4 regions of the Weizmannia sp. FSL W8-0401 genome follow, and region 4 is predicted to be linked to each of the others. Evidence: riboswitches for the same ligand, from Rfam matches in the RefSeq annotation. Region 4 holds a riboswitch; each other region holds the start of a gene.

The links. A riboswitch is a leader RNA that binds a small molecule or an ion and turns the genes downstream of it on or off. The one in region 4 is predicted to bind S-adenosylmethionine.
Region 1: it holds a riboswitch for S-adenosylmethionine, as region 4 does, so the genes downstream of both, NSU00_RS13475 (YezD family protein) here and NSU00_RS01550 (phosphoadenylyl-sulfate reductase) in region 4, are expected to answer to the same signal.
Region 2: it holds a riboswitch for S-adenosylmethionine, as region 4 does, so the genes downstream of both, NSU00_RS13030 (sulfite exporter TauE/SafE family protein) here and NSU00_RS01550 (phosphoadenylyl-sulfate reductase) in region 4, are expected to answer to the same signal.
Region 3: it holds a riboswitch for S-adenosylmethionine, as region 4 does, so the genes downstream of both, NSU00_RS02170 (bifunctional homocysteine S-methyltransferase/methylenetetrahydrofolate reductase) here and NSU00_RS01550 (phosphoadenylyl-sulfate reductase) in region 4, are expected to answer to the same signal.

The regions. Positions count from the first base shown of each region.
Region 1 is NZ_JBBPAG010000001.1:2,757,062-2,762,872, forward strand. Features, by position in the region: gene NSU00_RS13460 (AEC family transporter) at 1-182, shown strand, start outside; gene NSU00_RS13465 (hypothetical protein) at 257-469, shown strand; gene NSU00_RS13470 (bifunctional GNAT family N-acetyltransferase/carbon-nitrogen hydrolase family protein) at 595-2,136, opposite strand; SAM riboswitch class I at 2,281-2,387, shown strand; gene NSU00_RS13475 (YezD family protein) at 2,504-2,683, shown strand; gene ssuE (NADPH-dependent FMN reductase) at 2,772-3,311, opposite strand; gene NSU00_RS13485 (ATP-binding cassette domain-containing protein) at 3,333-4,085, opposite strand; partial or broken gene ssuC (aliphatic sulfonate ABC transporter permease SsuC) at 4,100-4,858, opposite strand; gene ssuD (FMNH2-dependent alkanesulfonate monooxygenase) at 4,872-5,811, opposite strand, start outside.
Region 2 is NZ_JBBPAG010000001.1:2,650,292-2,656,102, reverse strand. Features, by position in the region: gene NSU00_RS13045 (ribbon-helix-helix protein, CopG family) at 7-147, opposite strand; gene NSU00_RS13040 (RNA-guided endonuclease InsQ/TnpB family protein) at 235-1,353, shown strand; gene NSU00_RS13035 (purine/pyrimidine permease) at 1,443-1,832, opposite strand; gene NSU00_RS13030 (sulfite exporter TauE/SafE family protein) at 2,317-3,273, opposite strand; SAM riboswitch class I at 3,362-3,469, opposite strand; gene NSU00_RS13025 (amino acid permease) at 3,781-5,115, opposite strand; gene nfsA (oxygen-insensitive NADPH nitroreductase) at 5,358-5,811, opposite strand, start outside.
Region 3 is NZ_JBBPAG010000001.1:450,316-456,126, reverse strand. Features, by position in the region: gene metH (methionine synthase) at 1-2,306, opposite strand, end outside; gene NSU00_RS02170 (bifunctional homocysteine S-methyltransferase/methylenetetrahydrofolate reductase) at 2,566-4,401, opposite strand; SAM riboswitch class I at 4,469-4,569, opposite strand; gene NSU00_RS02165 (LCP family protein) at 4,994-5,811, opposite strand, start outside.
Region 4 is NZ_JBBPAG010000001.1:301,971-307,781, forward strand. Features, by position in the region: gene NSU00_RS01525 (NAD-dependent succinate-semialdehyde dehydrogenase) at 1-226, shown strand, start outside; gene NSU00_RS01530 (hypothetical protein) at 628-1,032, shown strand; gene NSU00_RS01535 (glycosyl hydrolase family 28-related protein) at 1,182-2,585, opposite strand; gene NSU00_RS01540 (TIGR04104 family putative zinc finger protein) at 2,756-3,061, shown strand; gene NSU00_RS01545 (hypothetical protein) at 3,112-3,270, shown strand; SAM riboswitch class I at 3,372-3,476, shown strand; gene NSU00_RS01550 (phosphoadenylyl-sulfate reductase) at 3,568-4,293, shown strand; gene cobA (uroporphyrinogen-III C-methyltransferase) at 4,421-5,179, shown strand; gene NSU00_RS01560 (sirohydrochlorin chelatase) at 5,186-5,811, shown strand, end outside.

The DNA.
Region 1 (5,811 bases), 2.5 Mb from region 4:
AAAGAACAAATGCGGCATCTTACCTAAAAAATGTTTTCATCCATCCCGATGGATACCTATCTGATCATGCTTGCGCTGTCGCTTTTGCATATTACATTGCCGGCAGGCGTGACCGCATTTACCGGAATCATCGGACAGGCAAACGGCTTTCTGGCCATGCTGATGATCGGGATCGGTTTTGAACTCCGGCTTGAAAAAAGCCAGGTTGCGGGCATCTTAAAAGCCGTTATCATCCGTTACGGAATGGCCATCCTGTTTGCAGCATTTCTTTTATTTCCTGCTGCCGCTGCCGCTTGAAGTTCGGCTCGTGCTCGTGATTATCGCGTTTGCGCCGATTTACGCCGTCTGCACGGCATTTACCCAGAAATGCGGCGGCAATGTCGCCATGTCCAGCACGTTGAACTCGTTGTCCATTTTGATCAGCATTGTGTTGATGACCAGCCTGATGGTCGTGCTGAAGATCGCCTGAATCATGAAAAACCGCTTAGAGCTTCCATCCTCTAAGCGGTTTTTTGATACGGTATCCGGGTTTTCCAAGCAGCCGTTCAGGCACTTGGCGGCTGCCCGGCCGGTCTTGCGTCCAGTCCGTCATGCTCAGGACCTGGTGTTGATCTTAATCTGATACAAATCTCTTCTCCGGTCGGCCAGTTGCCGGACGGAGCCGCTGTTGCGGTTGCGGCGCAGCTTCTCAAGATCGACATCGCCGACAACGACGGTATCGACATTGGGATCGCATTCTCCGACAATGCCATCGCGGGCAAAGCCGAAATCGGAGGGAGAAAAGATCCCGGACTGGGCGTACTGGATATCCATGTTTTCCACGTGGGTCAGGTTGCCGACTGTTCCCGCAATACAGGTGTACACCTGGTTTTCAATGGCCCGCGCCTGTGCGCAGTAGCGGACGCGCAAATAGGCCTGGCGGTCGTCCGTGCAAAACGGGACAAAAATAATGTTCGCACCGTGGTCGACAGCGACACGGGCCAGCTCCGGAAACTCGATATCATAGCAAATCAGAATCGCAATTTTCCCGCAATCCGTATCAAATACATTGAGTTCGTTTCCTTCCGCGATCCCCCACCATTTCCGCTCATTTGGCGTAATATGGAGTTTGGTCTGCCTCTCAATCGTCCCGTCGCGCCGGAACAAAAAAGCGACATTGTAAATGCCCCCGTCTTCTTCCACAAAATGGGACCCGCCGATAATGTTGACATTGTAGCGTACGGCAAGCTCTGTAAACAGTTCAATATATTGGTCTGTGTACCCGGAAAGCCGGCGCACTGCCTGGTCAGGGCGTTTTTCTTCCAGGTAGGACATCAACTGCGTGGTGAAAATTTCCGGAAAAACGGCGAAATCAGAACCGAAATCCGCGGCCACATCGACATAATATTCTACCTGTCTGACAAAATCATCGAAGGAATCAATTTTTTTCATCATATATTGGATCGCTGTAATCCTGACCGGGAACGAAGCATGATAGACACGGCGGGACTTCGGCAAATAATCGACGTTATGCCATTCCATAAGCGTTGCAAATGAAGCGGATGCTGTATCATCCGGCAAATACTGCCTGTTGATCCGCATAATCTGGAACCCTTCAAGCAGCTGGAAGGACAGAACCGGGTCATAAATATTGTGCATCTCGACTTCTTCCACGTATTCGCGCGGGGTCATTTTGTCTTTATATTTGCTGTAATTCGGAATCCGGCCGCCAATGATGATGCTTTGAAGGTTCATTTTCCGGCAAAGCTCTTTCCGTGCCTCATACAAACGGTGCCCGAACTTCATGCGCCGGTATTCCGGGTCGATCATCACTTCAATGCCGTACAGGTTGAGCCCGTGCGGATTATGGTTGGTAATGTAGCCGTTCGCAGTGATCGTATCCCATGTATGCTGGTCTTCGTATTCATCGAAATTGACAATTAAGCTGGAGCAGGAACCGACGATTTTCCCTTCGTATTCCACGCAAAACTGCCCTTCCGGAAAAATCCGGATATGGCTTTCCAGCTGCTCGTGTTTCCACGGCTCCATCCCCGGAAAACATTTTTTCGACAATGCCATAATATCATCAATGTCTTCAAAGCGGATGTTCCGCACCTCGATTTTCTTCTCAAACTTGGATACATCTGTCTCTGGCACAATCTCACACCCTTAACACACTTTTTCTATTATCATACCCTATCCGAATCGGTTTTGCCCGAAAAGCAGCTGAAATGTCGAAAATATAAGTTGACAAATCGGAATAATATTATTTATCATAGTTTTAACAAATTATTTCTATACAGCTTATCAAGAGAGGGGGAGGGACTGGCCCGAGGAAACCTCAGCAACAGATTCTTTTTGGGAATACTGTGCTAATTCCAGCAAGCGCCAAGCTTGGAAGATAAGTTAAGGAGCCTCGCCCTCTTCTTAACTTTTCTTGAAGGGGGCCTTTCTTTTTTGGATCATCCGCATTGCCGGCCGGACCACCACGCACACACGAAATTTATTTTTGGGGGTATGAAAAATGGCTCATATTGATGAAACGAAAGTAGCCCGCATTATGGAATCATTGCAAAAACTGGAGTTTGGAACAGTGGTCATTTCGATCCATGAAGGAAACATCACACAGATCGAAACAACCGAGAAAGTCCGGTTTGCACTGGAAAAGAAAAAAGCGGCACTTCCCAAGCAAAAGATGGGATGACGGGCGCCGGCATTCCGGTTATCTCTTTTCCCGTTGTTCGTGCTACACGAATACCGGCATTTGGATATCGTCCAAATGCCGGATTTGTTTAAGAGTACAGCGGTATGGAAATTTGCGGAAATGCTGTTTTTAAAGCAGCATTCAGGCGGTCGGCTGCTTGCCTGTCCAGCTCATAAAAACCACCCCTCTTTTTCACTTGTTGGTCGAGAATAAACACCCCTTTTTCGATGCACGTTGTCCCGAGTGAGGCCAAAACCGGTTTCAAGGCGTAATCGAGCGCGAGCAAGTGGCCGAATGTGCCGCCCATGGCGAGCGGCAGCACCTGTTTGCCGGATAAGCCATTTTGCGGCAAAAGATCCAGAAACGTCTTGAGCAGTCCGGAATAAGACGCTTTATAGACCGGTGTCAAAATGATTATCGTATCGCCTTCTTCCACTTTTCCTAATGCCCCGGTGATGGGCGGGCTTTGCCGGGCATGCATTAAATCGCCGGCCGGAAGTTCCCGGATATTGATGAGCTCCGGTTCGTACCCGTGCCCCCTTAACCCGGCCCTGATATAATCACGGATCCCATTTAATCTCGTATACGCAGAAGGGCTCCCGTTCAGCAGTACTATTTTTTCCGCCATATGAATCCCTCCATTTCTTCCTTAATTTTTCATTGCATGCAAAACCGGGTGGCCGCTCCCTAAAATGCGGTTTAAAATATGATTGGCCGTTGCTGCAAAGAGGGCGTGGTCCCTTTTCCGCGGATAAGGGAGTTTTACCGGGCAGTCCATCGCAATTTCCCCTTCTTCGATTAACACTACCCGATCGGCGAGGGCGACTGCTTCTTCCACGTCATGCGTCACCAATATGGCTGTAAAATGTTTTTCGAGCCAAAGAGACTGGATCAGCGCATGCATTTCAATCCGGGTTAAAGCATCAAGCGCCCCAAGCGGTTCATCGAGGAGAAGGATGTCCGGCTCATGGATTAATGCCCTCGCCAGCGCCACCCTTTGTTTCTGCCCGCCGGATAAGGATGAAGGCCAATCATCCGCACGCCCTTCCAGTCCGACCTTTCTAAGCATTTCACGGGCCGCATGCTTCCAGTCTCCTGCAAGGCCCAGGCCGACATTTTGAAGCACGGTTTTCCACGGGAGCAGGCGGCCGTCCTGAAACATCATTTTCGCCGATCTATTTATGCCGGATAAAGGCGCCCCGTTTATAAGAATTTTTCCGCCGCTTGCCGCTTCAAGCCCTGAAAGCAGCCTGAGGAGCGTACTTTTGCCGCATCCGCTCCTTCCGACAATCGCAACAAATTCCCCTTTTCTTATTTTCAAATGAAGATGGCGCAGGACGCGATGGCTGCCGAATGATTTTTCCAGCCCCTCAATTTCCACAGCAAACACCTTATTCGTCATCGTTTCCTCCTCCTTTATTTTTGATATGACGGGTGCCACTTTAACAATCGTTGTTCCGCGATTTTTGCCAGCCAGTCGGAAAGTTTTCCAAGAAGGGCATATAAGACAATGCTCAAAACGACAACGTCAAGTTGCATGAACTCGCGGGCGTTCATGGCCATATAACCAATACCGGAGTTGGATGCAATCGTTTCGGCCACAATCAGGGTTACCTATGTGACCCCGAGCGCATAGCGCACACCGACCAAAATGGAAGGAAGCGCCCCCGGCAGGATCATATGCCAAAAAAGCGCCGGCCCTTTCAGCCCGTAAACCCCCCCCATTTCAATCAGCGCTCTGTCCACCGAACGGATGCCATGAAACGTATTTAAATAGATTGGAAAAAAGGTGCCGAGCGCGACGAGAAACAGCTTCGCCTCTTCCCCGATCCCGAACCATAAAATAACAATCGGAATCAGGGCGAGATGGGGAACGTTCCGGACCATCTGCACGGTACTGTCGAGCAGGCCCTCCGCTTTTTTGGACAGCCCGGTAAACAGCCCGAGCCCAAATCCGATTCCGCCGCCAACCAAAAATCCGACCAGTGCCCGTTTTGCGCTGGCGGCGATATAATCGAAAAGCTGCCCGGATTGTGTGAGGCTCCAAGCCGCTTTTACAACGGCAACAGGGCTTGGGAGCACATTGGATGGCAAAATGCCGGCCGAACTTGCAAGCTGCCAGGCAAACAGCAGGAAAACCGGCACCACCCATGGCATGACGCGTTTTTTCAACATCAGACCGGCCTCCTTACTTTAATACTTTCGGCAGTGCATCGTTCGCCACAATCTCGCCGAACGGGCTGATGATATTGGAAGCGGGGGCATCAGGCTGCTCAAGCGGCAGGTACGGGAACAACAGCTCAGCCGTCCGGTACGCTTCTTCAAGATGCGGATAACCGGATAAAATGAACGTTTCAATGCCAAGTTCTGCATATTCCTTCATTCTTTCTGCGACAATTTCCGGGCTGCCTACAAGCGCCGTTCCCGCCCCGCCGCGCACGAGCCCAACGCCGGCCCAAAGGTTCGGGCTGATTTCAAGATGGTCCCGGCTGCCGTTGTGCAGGGATGTCATCCGTTGCTGGCCGACCGAGTCAAACCGTGAGAAAATCTTTTGGGACGCTTGGATGAGTTCATCATCCACATACCGGATCAAGTCATTGGCAGCATCCCACGCCGCTTTTTCTGTTTCCCTGACAATGACATGGAGCCGGATGCCGAAACGCACTGTCCTTCCTTGTGCTGACGCCAGTTTTTTGACATGGCTGATTTTTTCCTTTACTTTTTCCGGCGGCTCGCCCCAGGTCAAATAGACATCGACATGTTTTGCCGCCACTTCCTGCCCGATTTCCGACGACCCGCCGAAATAAAGCGGCGGATAAGGCTGCTGCACCGTTGGGTAAAGCAGTTTGCTCCCTTTTACGTTTAAATATTTGCCTGTAAAATCCGCTTCCCTGTTTTCGAGCAAGTTCCGCCAGATTGTCAGAAATTCATCGGTCAGTTCATAACGTTCGCGGTGGCTGAGATGGAGACCGTCCCCCGCCAGTTCAACCGGATCCCCTCCGGTGACAACATTGATGAGCAGCCGCCCTTCGGAAAGCCTGTCAAATGTTGCGGCCATTCTCGCTGCCTGCGATGGAGACATGATCCCAGGCCGGACCGCAACGAGGAACTTCATTTTTGAAGTAACC
Region 2 (5,811 bases), 2.3 Mb from region 4:
CCAAAGTTATTTTTCCAATCCTTTTCTCAACAATTCTAAGATTGCGGCTGTTCTAGTTGGAATCCCATTTTCTTTTTGATATTGCTCCAATTTTTCTAATATCGTCTTAGGCATACGAATTTCTACACGTTCTTTCTCTTCTCTCATGATTATCACCTCATATTGATTGTACGGATTTTTTACGATATAATCAATATATACGAAATTTTTCCGCACAAAGTGAGGTGAATTGATATGGCCAAGCAAAACAAAGCTTTCAAGTTTCGTTTGTTACCAAACAAAGAACAATCCGCATTATTAGCTAAGACATTTGGTTGTGTTCGCTTTGTCTACAATAAGATGTTAGCTGAACGCAAAGAAACGTATGAAAAGTTCAAGGATGATAAAGAATTGCTTAAAAAGCAAAAGTTTCCGACTCCTGCAAAATATAAAAGTGAATTTCCATTCCTAAAAGAAGTGGATTCTTTAGCTTTGGCAAATGCACAAATGAACTTACAGACTGCTTATAAGAATTTCTTTGAAGGAAATGCGGATTTTCCAAAGTTCAAAAATCGTAAAGCAAAACAATCCTATACAACTAATATGGTCAACGGAAATATTAAGCTAGAAAATGGTCATATCAAACTGCCAAAAATCAAAAAGCCAATAAAAATGAAACAGCATAGAGAGATACCTGCTGATTATAAAATCAAATCTTGCACTATTTCTAAAACAAAGACAGGCAAATACTACATTTCAATTTTGACAGAATATGAGAAAGATATTCGTCCAGTTAACATACAGAAAGTTGTTGGTTTGGATTTTGCTATGGATGGTCTATATGTCGAGAGTGAACAGGGTAAGAAAGCCAATTACCCACGTTACTATCGGCAAGCCTTAGATAAATTAGCAAAAGCACAACGAATTCTTTCTCGAAGAAAGAAAGGTTCTGCACGTTGGAACAAGCAACGACTAGTAGTGGCTAAGTTACATGAGAAAGTGGCGAACCAACGCATGAATTTTCTTCATCATAAGTCAAAAGAATTAGCTTCTAACTTTGATGCTGTCGTGATTGAGGACTTGAACATGAAAGGGATGTCTCAAGCCCTTCACTTTGGGAAAAGCGTTCATGATAACGGCTGGGGTATGTTCACTACTTTCTTAGCGTATAAGCTAAAAGAACAAGGGAAACAACTTGTGAAAATTGATAAGTGGTTTCCCTCCACTAAGAAGTGTTCATGTTGCGGCAAGGAAAAAGAAATGCCATTATCTGAACGTGTATATAAATGTTCTTGCGGCTTTGTATTAGATCGCGATCACAATTCAGCAATCAATATCAAAAATGAGGGATTACGCTTATTCGCGTTATCATAAGTAACAAAACTCTTGGAACAAGAGGGTTAGCTCGGTCAGTTTTCGTTGGCTAGTAAAAGCAACGATAAGTCGAGAAGCCCCCACTTCAATCAAACCGTAAGGTTGATAAGTGGAGGGTAGTTCACTTGGTCCACAAGGCCGGTAAAAGCGAGCAGGAAGAAAAAGATGCCGGTTACAATCAGTGTGCCTGCCAAATATTGCAGAGATTCAGTGCTTGAACTGTACATGCTGCCGACAAGCCCCGCATAAATGGCAAACACGCTCCACCACAGCCCGGCGGGCCCTTCATTGATTGGCATTCTGTGGCCGAAAATGCCTTGCAAAAGGCCGCCGATCCCGAGTACAAAAAGCGTCCGCTGCACAAACAGGGCAGTCTCACCTGCACTGAAATGGAAAGCAGCCGCAATGGCAATCGGGGCCGCGATCGACCCTGCGATCATAAATGCCATCCATTGCAGCGACGAAATCAATGTTTTCATAGACACACCGTTCTTTCCGTTCAAAAAATGGAAAATACCAGTAAATATAATTATAGCAAAACAGATTTTACATTTTAAACATAAAACATTTCGCGGACGGGGGAGGGAAAGCGGGCATGGCGGACGGCGGCATAAACAGGGGCTGCAAACCGGACGGGCGCGGGTAAGCCATGTTTTGGCCCGCAAAAAAATCACAAAATGCGCCTCTGTGCATTTGCCGCTAAAAGAAGTTTGCGCTGCCTTCACTTAGGTGTGCGATCTCGAAAACATTTGTGATGAATTATTTTTGCCGGTGCTTGGTTAAGGGATGGCTGAATTAGGTGAAAAAACGGGGCCGCTTTCCTTCACATAGAGGGCGTCTGCATAAAGGAAGCAAGCAAAAATGGCGTTGTTCGTTCACATAGAAACGCCTCAGCCCGTTTATTGCCAAAAACGGCTTTAAAAAAACAATTCGGGCAATGGATCCCTTGCCCGAACATGTTCCTTATTCTGCGACGCTTACGCTGGCGCTGGCAACTGCCCGCTTGTGTTTTCTGATTGTATAGAAAATGAGGATTGCCCATATTGCCGCAATGGCTGTATAGGTAACGCCGTACCAGCCGCTTCCGGCGCCGGCCATTTTTAATAAAGTTTGCACGTTGCTGAACACAATCATGCCGCTGACAATGACAGCCAGCAAATGAGCCGGCAAAATTTTAACCAGATAGGCTGCAATCGGTGCGGCGATCAGGCCGCCAAGCATGAGGGCGATCGTCCAGATCCAGTTAATCTGCATAGCGCCGAGGGATAAAAGGAAACCGATGCTTGACGCCAGGGATACGGCAAATTCACTTGTATCCACCGAGCCGATCACTTTCCGCGGTTCGATGTCATTTCTGGACAGCAAAGCCGGTGTAGCGATAGGGCCCCAGCCGCCGCCCCCCGTTGCATCAAAAAATCCTGCGACAAAGCCGAGCGGGATAAAAAATACGTTAGACCCGGTCTTTTTTTTGACTTTCAACGCCCCGCGCGCGTTGATCAGAAACCGGATAAGAATATAGAGGCCAAGGGCGATCAGAAAAATAGAAATGTACGGTTTTAATGTGCTTGCAGGAAGATGGCTGAGAACGGTTGCCCCGAGAAAGGCGCCGACAGCCCCGGGTACAACCAGTTTCCAAATGATCCCTTTATCGACATTCCCAAATTTCATATGTGAGACCCCGGAAGCCGCCGTTGTAAAAACCTCCGCCAAATGCACAGAAGCTGATGCGACAGCCGGCGCAATTCCGAAAGCCAAGAGGAGTGAGGTTGAAGTCACCCCGTAACCCATTCCGAGAGATCCATCCACCAATTGTGCGGCAAGGCCGACAAGTGCTAAGACAATTAATTTTTGCATGTTCATGTTCCCCGCTTTCTTCATCCATAAATTTGATTCATCCAGATGTAGAGGAATTATACGCATCAGGGCCTATCCTGGTTTAAACGGCCGGCCTTGCAGAAATTAAAAATCTTTCCGCCATTTTACGGAAAGACAGCGAGTAAAGGATAAGCGCTTATCTTTCAAAATGGTACCCATTTTGCTGGAATTGGCACCTTGCTGCTCGCTGCAGGTTGCCGGACTTCATTGGGCCAGATCCCTCCGTCGCTCTTGATAAGTGATTTGTTGTTTAAAATTTTATCAGAAAATAAATGGAAGTCAATATAATTATTGCAAGTTTTTTTATCGGATTTATACGAATGGGGGGATAAAGAAAAAAACTCCCCATCAGATTACGCTCTGTCGGGAGTTTTTTCTTTCAACGGCTTGGTTTTAAAAAGCTTGTTTTAGGATGCGCGGGGGGATTATGGTTGCTTCCATTCAATAGTCCGAACGGGTTAGCGGGCCCGCCCATTCTGGCAGTTTGATACGCGCTATCCACCCGTGCCTGTCCCCTGCACGCCCAAGGGAACCGGTTTTATCAACACAAGCCTATTCCTTTGCTTTGATTTTCAGTGACAGGACGACCAGCACGATTAAAATAGCGAGGCAGACGCTTGTACCAATCGGGTTGCCGCCGCCCAGCAAAAAGGACAGGAAAATACCTGCCAGTGCAAGCAGCGCAACCCAGACCATGAAAGGGTACCCTTTTACACGGAAGGAAGGCAATTTTTCATACGACTTCCGGAGCCGCAGTTCGGCTGCACAGATGGCGATCCAGACAAGGACGACGGTAAATCCCGGGATGGTCATCAAATAGCTGATGACCTCATCCGGCGTAAGATAGGCCAGAATCACGCCGGCTAAAATAAACAGCGAGGTCAGCAAAATACTGATGAGCGGGACGCCTTTCCGGGAAATTTTTAAAAAGGCGCGCGGCGCTTCTCCGGATTGCGCCATGTTGAACAGTGTGCGCGAAGTGGCATAAATGCCGGAGTTGGCAGCAGAAAGAACGGCCGTCAAGAGCACAAAATTCATCACATGGGCGGCAGCGGGGATCCCCGTGCGGCTGAATACCTGCACAAACGGGCTTTCCACGGAAGAAACCTGGTTCCACGGGACAATGCCGCAAATGATCAGGATTGGCAAAATATAAAAAAGCATGACGCGGACAACGGTCTGTTTAATGACACGCGGCAGCACTTTCTCGCTGTCTTTCGTTTCCGAAACGGTAACGCCAATCAGTTCCGCGCCGCCGTATGAAAACATCACGATCAGAAAAGCGCTGAACGTGCCGTGAAGCCCGTTCGGGAAAAACCCGCCGTGCGCTGTATAGTTGGACAGCGTGGAAGATGTCCCGGGGAATAAACCGAATAAAATCAGCGCGCCAAGCAGGATAAAAACGATCAATGTGATGATTTTAATGCCGGCAATCCAAAATTCAAATTCGCCGTAGTACTTCACTTCAGTTAAATTGATGCCGACTATGAAAGCGGCGCAGAGCAAACTGAGCAGCCACAATGGCGCGTGGGGAACCCAGAATTGCAGGAAGCTCCCGGCTGCAAGCAGTTCCACGACTGTAACAATGACCCAGTTAATCCAGTACAGCCAGCCAATAATGAAAGAAACCCGGCTGCCGAACGCTTTGTGGATCAGATTTTGGACGTTGAGGCCGGGGTGGACGAGCGCCATTTCCCCCAGCGCTGACATGACAATGAATAAAAGCGCGCCGCCAATCAGGTAAGAAACGGCAACACTCGGGCCGGCAAGGCTGACGGTATCGGAGCTGCCTTTAAAAATGCCGGTTCCGATCATCCCGGCCAATGCGATGAACTGGACATGCCTTGGTGACAAGCCTTTTTGCAAATGATGTTGGTTTTTTTCCATTTCTATCAATCTCACTTTTCTTTTTTAGATAAACGCTTTTCAGTGCTAAAGCATTTATTCTATTTTAGCAGAAAAAAGGAAATATTGATATACAAAAAAATGGAATCGCCGGATGACAGATGCACCCGCATTTCACCAAAGCAAAATGACAAAACGGCGGGACACCACTCATTGTAGTATCTCGCCGTTCTGTTTAAGTTTGTGCCCCGGGACGGGCAGAGGAAAATACGCGCCAGCTCCCTCTACTTTTTATCAAACCCTTGGCGTTCTACAAATTCCTTCATGAAAACGCGCGATGGTTCTTTAAAAAATTGTGCCATTTGGCCTGTCCAGGTATCGTTCCTTTTTCCGTCTGTGCGTTTTGTATAATATTGCGAAACCGTTTCATTGTATTCCTTCAGATCGCGCAAAAGACGTTCATCAGCCGGGTATTCATCTTCAAAATAAATATGCTCAGCCGACATGCGCGGTTTTTTCGCAGACGGATCGGCCGGATAGCCGATTGTCATCGCAAATAGCGGAAGGACATATTGCGGGATTTTCAAAAGTTCGGCCACTTCCGGCAGCCGGTTGCGCAAGCCTCCGACATAACAAATGCCAAGCCCCATCGATTCCGCAGCGAGCGCGGCATTTTGCGCGGCCAGTGCCGTGTCGATGAGCGCGACCATAAATTTTTCCGTTGTCTCAAGTGTATCT
Region 3 (5,811 bases), 150 kb from region 4:
GATAGCCCGATCACATCCGGTTTCTCTTTGCGGACAGCGTGGATAAGATCAGCCGGCGCCACTTTGATGCCAAGGTCCACCACTTTATAGCCATTATTCGACAAAATGATGTCGACCAGATTTTTGCCGATGTCATGGACGTCGCCTTTCACGGTTGCGAGCAGCACTTTCCCCTTTGTGCTTGTTTCATTTTTTTCCATAAAAGGCTCAAGGAATGCGACAGATGCTTTCATCACTTCCGCACTTTGCAAGACTTCTGCGACGATGAGCTGGTTGTCATTAAACAGGCGGCCGACTTCCGCCATCCCGTCCATAAGCGGGCCGTTGATAATGGCGAGCGGATCCGGGTATTTTTTCAAGGCCTGTTCTAAATCCGGGATGAGTCCTTCTTTCGTCCCTTCGACAACATCATTCGCAAGCCGTTCGGCAAGCGTCATCGTGCTCTTTGGCGCTTTTTTCTCCTGCACTTTGCCGCGGTAATATTCGGTGAACGCGGCGAGGGCTTCGTCACTCGTTTCAAACAACAGTTTTTCGGCCATTTTCACGTTCTCTTCCGGGATGGACGCAAAGCGTTCAAGCTTTTCTGTATTTACGATGGCGTAATCCAGCCCGGCTTTCGTACAGTGGTAGAGAAACACTGAGTTGAGCACTTCACGCCCGGCAGGCGGCAGCCCGAATGAAACATTGCTGACGCCGAGGATCGTCTTGCATTCCGGCATCGCTTCTTTAATGAGCCGGATGCCTTCGACTGTTTCTTTTGCTGCGCCAAAATACTGCTTGTCGCCGGTGCCGGCAGGGAACACGAGCGGGTCAAAAATGAGATCACGCGGGTTGAGCCCGTACGTATGGACGAGCAGGTCATAAGAGCGGCGCGCAATCTCAAGTTTCCGTTCGGCAGTGACAGCCATCCCCTCTTCATCGATCGTGCCGACGACAACGGCACCCCCGTATTTTTTGAGGAGCGGCACGACTTTTTCAAACCGTTCCGTCCCGTTTTCAAGGTTAATGGAATTGACAATGCTTTTTCCTTGGCAGTATGTAAAAGCTTTTTCGATCACGTTTTCATCCGTGGAATCGATCATAAACGGCACTTTCACTTTTTTCACGGCGATCGAAATAAAGTTTTCCATGTCGCTGATTTCATCGCGGTCCGGGTCGGCGAGGCAGATGTCGATGATCTGTGCGCCGTTTTTGACCTGGGTGCGGGCAATTTCGCTTGCTTCTTCCCATTTGCCTTCTGCGATCAGGCGCCGGAACTTACGCGAACCGATGACGTTTGTGCGTTCGCCGACAAAAATCGGGCGGGTGGACGGGTCATCGTAAATAAAAGGTTCGATGCCAGAGACGGCGTGGTGCTCTTCTTTTGCAGGCTGGCGCGGCGGGAGCCCGGCTAGTGCTTCATTCAGCGCTTTGATATGGGCAGGTGTTGTGCCGCAGCAGCCGCCTGCGATGTTAAGCCAGCCTTTTTCGGCGAAGCCTTTCATTTTTACAGCGAGCGATTCCGGTGTTTCGTGGTAATGCCCTTCTTCGTCGGGAAGCCCGGCGTTCGGGTAGCAGCTCACTGCCGTTTTGGCGAGCCCCGCGAGTGTGCGGATAGAGTCAGCCATGAACTCCGGGCCAGTCGCGCAGTTGAGCCCGACTGCGGCCGGCTGCATATGCGCGACGGAAATGTAAAATGCTTCGATGTTCTGGCCGGCAAGCGTTGTGCCCATCGGTTCGATGGTGCCGGAGATGAGAAGCGGCAGTTTTTTTCCGGTTTCGTTGAATGCGTCCGTAATGCCAAGAAAAGCGGCTTTGACGTTCAGCACGTCCTGCGATGTTTCAAGCAGGAGCACGTCGGCCCCGCCTTTTATGAGCCCGCAAGCCTGTTCCTGGTAGGCGGTTTTGAGCGCGCCAAAAGTGGTGCCGCCTGTGACGGAGAGCGTCTTTGTTGTCGGGCCCATTGAACCGGCGACAAACCGCGGCCGGCCGGGTGTGGAAAATTTTCCGGCAGCCTGCTTGGCGATGCGCGCAGCTTCGATGTTGATTTTTTCGGCAAGGTGCCCAAGGCCGTACTCGTTAAGGACGATGGACGTTGCGCCAAATGTGTTCGTTTCGATGATGTCGGCCCCCGCTTCGAGATATGCTTCATGGATCGAGCGGATTAGATCGGGCGCTGTGAGATTCAAGTATTCATTGCAGCCTTCGTATGCTTCGCCTCCAAAATCTGCCGCGGTGAGGTGTTGCTGCTGGATCATCGTGCCCATCGCCCCGTCGAGAATGAGAATGCGGTTCGCAAGCTGCTGTTCAAATATCGTTTTCCCCATGAAAAATGCCCCCTTTGGTTGTGCGTTTGATATTGAGATTGCGACGTACGGTAACATTTGGTACCTGGCTGGGTCGCGTTCCGATGCTGGCGGCGCCGGTGCCACTTTTGATTGAGTTTAAAGTGCATGCATCTCGCCGGGGCTGAAGCCGGCCAAGGTTTCGTTTTGCCTTCTTGAGCTCTTTTCTTAATCTTGCAATTGGACAGTGCTATCAAAGTTTCACTTTAATGAATCCGCCTGTACTTTTTTCGTTGCAGTCTCAGACAATGCCTGCGCCTTGCACTGCTGTTTTTTCGTGGATGTAGCGCGTGCATTCCACTGTCAGTTCATAGCGTTCGAGCGGCGTAATCAGGTAAATGCCGTTGAAATAGGCGAGGGCCGCATCGATCAGGGTACGGCTGATCGCAAGGCTTTCTTCGCGCGCTTTCACAGGGTCGCCGTTTGTTTTTTCCATCGCTTGCAAAATATCATCCGTCAGTGTGATGCCCGGCACTTCATTGTGCAGAAAGACCGCGTTCCGGTAGCTGGTAAGTGGCATAATGCCAAGATAGATCGGCGCGTCCAAATGCTTCGTTGCTTCATGGATTTGCTCGATTTTTTCCGTGCTGAAGACAGGCTGGGTGATAAAATAATCAGCACCGTGGCGGATTTTGCGTTCCAACCTCCCGACCGTTTTATCAAGATTGCGGACGTTCGGGTTAAATGCAGCCGCGACGGAAAAATTCGTTTTCCTGTGAAGCGATTTGCCGGAATGGGAAATGCCATCATTGAATTGCTTGATCATTGCGATCAGTTCCATGGATGACAAATCGTATACGCTCGTCGCTCCCGGGAAGTCGCCGATTTTTGTCGGATCCCCCGTGATGGCAAGCACCTGGTCAATCCCGAGCGCAGCAAGACCCATTAAGTGCGACTGCAGCCCGATCAAATTACGATCACGGCATGTAATATGAACAAGCGGCCGGATGCCATGTTTCTCTTTTAAAATTGAAGCAATCGCTGTGTTGCTGATGCGCGGGCTTGCAAGCGAGTTGTCGGCCATTGTCAAGGCATCGATGCCGGCGTCGTGCAGCGCTTTTGCCCCTTCGAAAAAGCGGGCTGTGTTCAGCGTTTTCGGTGTGTCCAATTCGACAATGACGGAATGGCGTTTTTTTACAATTTCATGCAACGGCGGTTCGTACTGCGCCGGGGCGGCTGCGATTTCGATTTTCGGTGGGCGGACCGTTTTTTCTGTGACAGGCAAAAGCCCCTGCACCCCGTCTGCGATTGCTTTGATGTGAGCTGGGGTCGTGCCGCAGCAGCCGCCGATCAGGCGCACACCCTGTTCGACCAGTTTTTCGGCGCATGTTTTAAAATAATCGGCGTTATTTGTGAACGTGAACCGGCCTTCCTCGTAATCTAAAAGACTCGCATTCGGGTATGCGGACAAAAAGGCACGCTTCGGTATCGGGATTTCTTCGAACGCCTGGATCATGTGGTGCGGGCCGAGCCGGCAGTTTAGGCCGGTCACATCAGCGCCGCGGTTTTCAAGTTCCTTGAAAGCATCGCGGACCGGGGTTCCGTTTTGGAGCACGCCCGGTTCGATAAGCGAGAACTGGGCGATGACCGGGACATCCGCTTCTTTTTTCGCAATGTCTACGACCGTATACAGTTCTTCCGCGTCAAAATACGTTTCCAAAAGCAGGGCATCAACTCCTTCGTTCAGGAGGTGAAAAATCTGCTCGCGGAACGTACGCTTGATTTCGGCAAGTGTTGCTTCGGTTTTGCGCTGGCCGCGGATGCCGCCGACCGTGCCGAGTATAAATGTGTCACGGTTTGCCGCTTCTTTTGCGATCTGGACAGCCGCTTTGTTGATATCTTTTACTTTTTCTTCCAGGCCATACTGTGCCAGCTTGATATAGTTGGCGCTGTACGTGTTTGTCTGGATGACCGATGCGCCTGCTTCGATATAGGCGCGGTGGATCGCGTGGATGTCTTCCGGATGGGTCAGGTTGAATGACTCATAACATGTGTCGGCGCCGTATGCATATAGCAGTGTCCCCATTGCCCCGTCTGCAACAAGGATGCGGTTTTTTAACGTTTCGAGAAGGTTCAAATTTTTACACTCCCTTTGAATGATATGAAAAAAGCCTCCCAGAAAAGGAGGCAAGATGACAACATTCTCCTTATCTTTTCAGGTATACCTGTTGGATTTAGCACCGTGCCGTATGGCTGGTTGCTGAGGTTTCATCGGGCCAAGTCCCTCCGCCTCTCTTGATAAGGCTATTCGATTGAACGTACTTAAAATTTTGACTTATTTATACTTTACACTTTGTCGGGTGACATGACAAGGGGGAAATTGAAATTCATATTGGATGCGGTTTCGCCCCTATTGTCTAATTGGCTTTCTTTTGCCTTTTTGAGCCCTCCAAAAGGACAATTTGCTCCCGGTACGGCTCTCTTTTGTCTTTTTGAGCTCTCCAAAAAGACAATTTGCTCTTGGTACGGCTCTCTTTTGTCTTTTTGAACCCTCCAAAAAGACAATTTGCTCCTGGTACGGCTCTCTTTTGTCTTTTTGAGCTCTCCAAAAGGACAATTTGCTCCCGGTACGGCTCTCTTTTGTCTTTTTGAGCTCTCCAAAAAGACAATTTGCTCCCGGTACGGCTTTCTGTCTGCTACAAAAAAAAGAGCCGGAACCGGCCCCCCTGTTATTCATCCAAAAACTGTTTGATGGCTTCGGTATTTTTTTCTTTGTCCACTTCGAGCGCGGCGCCGACGCCCGGATAACTGACATTGGTATAGGTACCGGCAACCGGTACGGTCATTGTTTTGACCTTAAGGTTGCCATTGACCATGACGTCTTTAACGAGCGCAAGAATGTTCATTTTGCTCATGTTGGTGGCCATATACGGCTGGATGGTTCCGAGCAGTTTCGGTGCTTTGGCGATGCCGTTCACGCTGAAGACTTCAGATTGGAGCGCTTTAAGCACTTTTTGCTGGCGAGCAACCCGGCCAAAGTCGCCTTGCGCATCATGTCTGAACCGTGCGTAGGCGAGGAGTTGTTTCCCATGCATGAGCTGTTTGCCAGGATAAAGCGTCAAGCCGATGTTTTTCGACATTTTATGTTCGACGTTCATTTCAATGCCTTGAGGCGCCAGGGTATCGACAATTTTAACAAAGCCTTGGAAATCGACGAGTGCATAATATTGCACATCAATGTCAAAATTGGTTTTGAGTGCTTGGCGGAGCAGTTCAACGCCCTTCTTTTGATGGTTCAAATTGCCAAGATAATAGGCAGTGTTAATTTTATAGTTTCTATACCCCGGGATTTCGGCATAAATGTCACGCATAATCGAAATGAGCTTAACCTGGTTTTTCTTCGGGTCATATTGGGCAATCATGATGGTGTCGGTTCTTGAATCTTCTTTGCCACGCCGGTCAATTCCGAGAAGGAGAATATTGGTCCGGCCATTTGCATCCTTTTTACCATTAAATTCCAGATTGTCCATATTTAAGGCATCTTCCG
Region 4 (5,811 bases):
TGATTCCATTTACGGTCTTGCTGCGTATGTATTTACGGAAAATATTTCGGAAGGCATTCAAATTGCAGAGGGGCTGGAGTATGGCATTGTCGGGCTGAACGACGGGCTTCCGTCCACGCCGCAGGCTCCATTCGGCGGTTTCAAGCAGAGCGGCCTCGGCAGGGAAGGCGGCCGTTACGGTATAGAAGAATTTTTGGAAGTCAAATATATTTCCCTCGGTTTATAAGTGCCTGGCCCGGCACACCGAAATAGGCGGGATCCCTAAATGGGGGTTCCGCTTTTTTGGTTCCAAACCGATTACGGGAAGAGGACGAAATATTTCGGCAAAAAAGAATTAAACTTGGTTTCCAATGCCGGGAAGCCCACTAAGATCCGGGTAGTGCCCGTTAGTCTTTTAGAGTTCTTCGACAAGACAAAGGCCATCCCAACCCCGGTTCAAGAAAACTTTAAAAAAAGATTCAGGCCTAGGTCCCAATGCCCCAGCCTCAGGACAAAGGGCATCCGGGCAGTGGCCGGTAAAAAGACAAAATGCAGCAAATTTCCCGGGAAAGCGTCCTTTATGGTAAAAAGAAGATAAAACAAACACGATGAGAGACAACTTGCAACAAAATTTTCGACACGTGGGCAATGAAAGACATATCGCAACAAACTCCGCACATTGGCTCCGCGGAAGATCAAATGTCCTGTTGGGGCGTCTTTCACTTGCAGGATGAAGCAAAGCCGGTGAAAATTTTGTATAGAAATGTTTTTCGACGCCATCATCATGACAAAAGACACCAAGTTTCCCCGGGAAATGATTTTTATAGAGGATTAAAAATGACAAATATTCGGAAATCATCATCCGAAAAAAACGCCTCTGCCGCAAGAGGGATAAAACAGCCGGCACGTATTTTCAGGACCCCTATCCATGCTGCGGCGGGCGCGGCGACACCAGAGAACGAAAATGGGCAAACGCATATTTTCAAAATAGAAGCCTGCCGCATTGGATACGGAATGGGCAAAAGAATGAAAATAGGCCGGCACAATTTTTAGGGTAGGCCAAAGAACATTTCTTCACCAAACAAGCACTACAGCTACTCTCCAGGATTCAGACTGGGATTGCAAAGATTCGACCGGAATTCGGTTTTCTTCAGACAAAGGAAAGATTTCCGCGCAGATTCTCTCTCTGAATTGATCGAGCATTACAACAGTACGCATTTGTCTTTGCCCTTGATCCGTTTCGCATTTTGAAACCCGCTGATTTCTACATTTTTTAAGATAACATTTTTTGCACGGTACTGGATGGCGACAACAGGATTTCCCTTGAAATCGTAATCCGGGTCGCCAAGTGCTGTCAGCCCGTTAATGACAACGTTCCGGTAAGCGGAAACAACGAGGCTGCGCGGCGTTGAACCTTCATATAAATCCGTAAACACCGGCGCGATGGAAACAAGATTGGCCGCCACAATATGGTCCGCGCTTTTCGAATCGCTATCCTTACCTTTATGGTGACCGATATGCCGGAAATTGAAAGAACGGTTGTCGCGGACAGAAAGATGGCCGTAAAGGTGGACATGAGAAGCAGCCGAAGCATTGTGGTGGGCTTTGATCTCGACACCTCCGAAACAGCCGCTTGAAGCATTATTGTAAAGCCAGACATGGCGCGACCCGTCATCAATCTCAATGCCATTGGAGTTGGAAAACCCTTTTTTGTGGGCCTTTCCACTCGGGTTGTAACAGAAAGAATTTGAAATAAAGCAATAGTCGCTATGGTGGGTGGTAATGCCGTCATCACCGAATCCGCTTGCCGTAAGCCCGTCCAGCCAGATATAGCGGCTCCTTCCCGGGGCGAGAAAGCCGTCGCCCAAATAATGATACCGGGCAGACGATACATCAAAACCATGCAGGCCGGCCCCCGCCGCCTCCACATTTTTCACCCAGCCGAACGTGACGTGCGCAAAAGTCAGACAGCTTGAACGGTTATTTCCTGCTGCCGTTCTTTCCACATTTCCGAGCCTTTCGACATTCCAGTCCAGCGTGAGCCCTTCCACTGATATATGGTGATTGCCGCGGTGGAAATGGGCGTTTTGGATAAGACGCGTTTTTTTCGGCGCATGCGGATGGAGTTTGATGACTGTTACGCCTTTTCCGCTGCCGCAAAGGCATGTCCATGAAGGCAGCTTAAGCCCCTTTACAAGATAAACGCCTTCCGGTACGATCACTTTCACGCGGCCGTTTCCCAGTGCTTTTTGGAATGCCGCTGTGCAGTCGGTTTTTCCATCGCCGGCAGCCCCGAAATCTGCCACATTGACTGTACGGGATGCCACAGACAGCAGCCGGCTGTATTCTTGATCCAATATCGTTTTCCATTCCGGGTAGACAAGGCCGTTCTGATCTGCAAGGGTTTTATACGGTTCAACCGGATATCTCCGGTTCAGCAGCAGCCGTGAAAGGGAAAACGGTTTGTGAAATTCCGGCTGGCAGTATTTTTGAAAAAGCGCTTCATTTTCCTGGATTAGGGTACCCGGCTGGACTGCCCTGCGTGAAAGCTGGCGCAGCAGCATGCCGTTTGTCCGGGGGTCATGATGCTTATCCAAATGAATCATTTTTTCACCCCGCTTTGCCTTCATTCAGTCTCTGTCATTGGATATATGTAGTTTACCCCCGCAGGTTGGAAAACGCACTGAAAAAGGAAGACTCTTTTCTAAATCATTGTTGTTGGCATAAAAAAGATTGAATTTTATGTTAAAATCGAAGAAAAGGAAGGTGGAAGTCAATGAGCCTGCCAAAATGTTCTGATTGTAACCATCCATTTAAGTGGATTTATATCTTTAAGAGGTTATGGAAGTTTGACCAAACCATAGAATGTCCAAATTGTAAAGCCAAGTTATATCCAAGTTTGAAGTTTCGAAATAAAGTTGGATATTTTTCCCTGCTTTGCTTTTTCATCTCATTTGGACTAATGATATTGGGCATTCCAAAAATTGCATTCATAACACTAATCATCATTATTTGGGCTTGTTTGATTCTTATGATGCCTTATGTTTATTCGTTTGATCATAAAGAAAGGCCTCTATGGTAAAAGGGAACGAATAGTTGTCGCCCTTTTAAATGGCTTCAAAAATCCAGGTGATGATGAAACGCGGAGCTGAGCCGGTACGCCGCAAGTTTAAAGGTGAATTGATGAACCGATTTGGTACAGAGCAAGATTTGAAAAAAACACATGCAAGTAAAGATTGGAAACCATTTCATCAAATGAGAAAGAAAAAGGTGGCCCAAAACTACATGTAACACTTTTCGTGAAAATGGGCCTTATTTTCTTTATCAGAATTTTTCGTTGACGAATAGCATAAGAAGGTATACAATAAACTTCAAGCTTATATGTTGTTATTTTCTTATCAAGAGAGGTGGAGGGAAGGGCCCTGTGAAGCCTCGGCAGCAGGTCCGAAAACGGGTACTGTGCCAATTCCTGCAGGTGGTGGCCTGAAAGATAAGAAGATTTCCCGGGAATGGATATCTTCTTACTTCAGGGTAAGAAGATTTTTGTCGTTTAATCCTTAGTAATCGAATAAGAAAGAAGGGAATAGAGTGGAGCAAACGCGGCTCACATATGAACAGTTTACGTCGGATCCGTTTGCAGCGTTCGTGCCGGAAGATAAAACAAAGGGTGCATTGGAAATTTTGCAGTGGGCATATGGCACGTACGGTAAATCAGTGGTATATGCGTGCAGCTTCGGCGCAGAAGGAATGGTGCTGATTGATCTCATTTCGAAAGTCAGAGAAGATGCGGATATCGTATTTTTGGATACGGACCTGCACTTTCCGCAGACTTACGAATTGATTGAAAAAGTAAAAAAGAAATATCCGACTTTAAATATCCAAATGAAAAAACCGTCGCTTACGCTTGATGAACAGGCGGCGCAATACGGATCTGCCCTTTGGAAAAGGGATCCGGACCAATGCTGCTATATCCGGAAAATCAAGCCGCTTGAAGAAACGCTGCAGGGAGCGGCGGCCTGGATATCCGGCTTGCGGCGGGAGCAATCGCCGACAAGGGCGAAAACGAATTTTGTCAATAAAGATGAAAGGTTCCATTCGATTAAAATTTGCCCGCTGATTCATTGGACATGGGATGACGTTTGGAACTATATCAAGTCCCATCATCTCCCGTATAACGAATTGCATGACCAGGGATACCCGAGCATCGGCTGCTTCCCGTGCACACGTGCTGTCGGAAACAGCGACTCAAGAGCGGGAAGATGGGCGGGCTTTCATAAAACCGAATGCGGGCTGCATACGGTTCAGAAAAAATAAGGCTGCCAGGTGGTGCTGTGGCAAAAACGGCCATCCCTTCTAAGCCGCTGCTACAGCCACTCCGGGAGAAGTGGGCGCATAAACCAAACCAACCAGTTATCTGATTAAGTTTAAAGCAGGTGAAGAAATGAGAAAAGTATATTTAGTCGGGGCAGGGCCCGGCGATCCGGAACTGATCACAGTGAAAGGATTGCGCATGATCCGGGAAGCGGATGTCATTTTATATGACCGCCTGGTGAATCCGGATCTGTTAAAAGAAGCAAGGCCGGATGCGGAACTCGTCTACTGCGGGAAAAAGCCGGACGCCCATACGATGTCGCAGGATACGATCAACCACCTGCTTGTGAAGTTTGCCAACCAAGGCAAAACTGTTGTCCGTTTAAAAGGCGGCGATCCGTTTATATTCGGCAGAGGCGGGGAGGAGGCGGAAGTACTGGTGCAAAAGCATATTCCGTTTGAAATCGTTCCGGGGATTACGGCCGGTTCCGCCGTGCCCGCCTATGCCGGCATTCCGCTCACCCACCGCGGGCTCAGTACATCCGTTGCTTTTATCGCGGGCGTCACGAAAAAAGGCGAAGATCTTGATGCATACTGGTCCAAATATGCGGGAATTGATACACTTTGCATTTATATGGGCGTGAAAAATCTGCCGCTCATCTGTGCGCAACTGATAAAGCACGGCAAATCGCCGGACATGCCGGCTGCACTTATCCGCTGGGGCACGACGGAAAAACAGGAAACCGCGGTCGGCACGCTTGGAAATTTAAGTGAAAAGGCGGACGGGTTGCGCAACCCATCGCTTTTGATCATCGGAGAAGTGGTAAAACTGCGCGATGAGTTGAAATGGTTTGAACAGCTTTCCGCTGCTCCGGCCTGTACCGGGTGAACGGGTATGAAACAAGGTGTTTTATATGTCAGCCACGGCAGCCGTGTGCCCGAAACCGCCCGGGAAGCAACAGCGGCAATCCGGCAAGCGATGGCACAGGTGGATGCGGATCTCCAGGAAATTTGTTATCTGGAAATTGCGGAACCGGATATTGCAGCAGGGATTGATGCGCTTGTCCGGGGCGGCGCAGGGCGTATCGCCGTTGTGCCGGTATTGCTGCTGAGTGCCGGGCATTATTATGAGGATATCCCGCGTGCGATCCGGGAAGCGAAACGACGTTATCCGCATATTGTGTTTACGTACGGCCGCCCGCTCGGCGTCGGGGACCGGATCACCGGAATTCTGGCGGAAAATATTTTGGAAACCGGTATGCCTCCGGGTGCCTGGATTCTGCTGGTCGGACGCGGCAGCCGCAATCCGGAAACACTGTGCGATTTTGCAAAAATTGCGGACGGGCTGCGCGTGCAACTGGGGGCAGAACAGATCAAAACGGCTTATTTGGCGGTGCTTGAGCCCCGTTTTGATGAGGCGCTGAAGGAGCTGGCCGCGGCCGGGCGCCCGGTGGTTGTGGCCCCATATCTTTGGTTCACCGGCGTGCTCGTCCGGTCGCTGGAAAAGAAAGTGGGCATGCT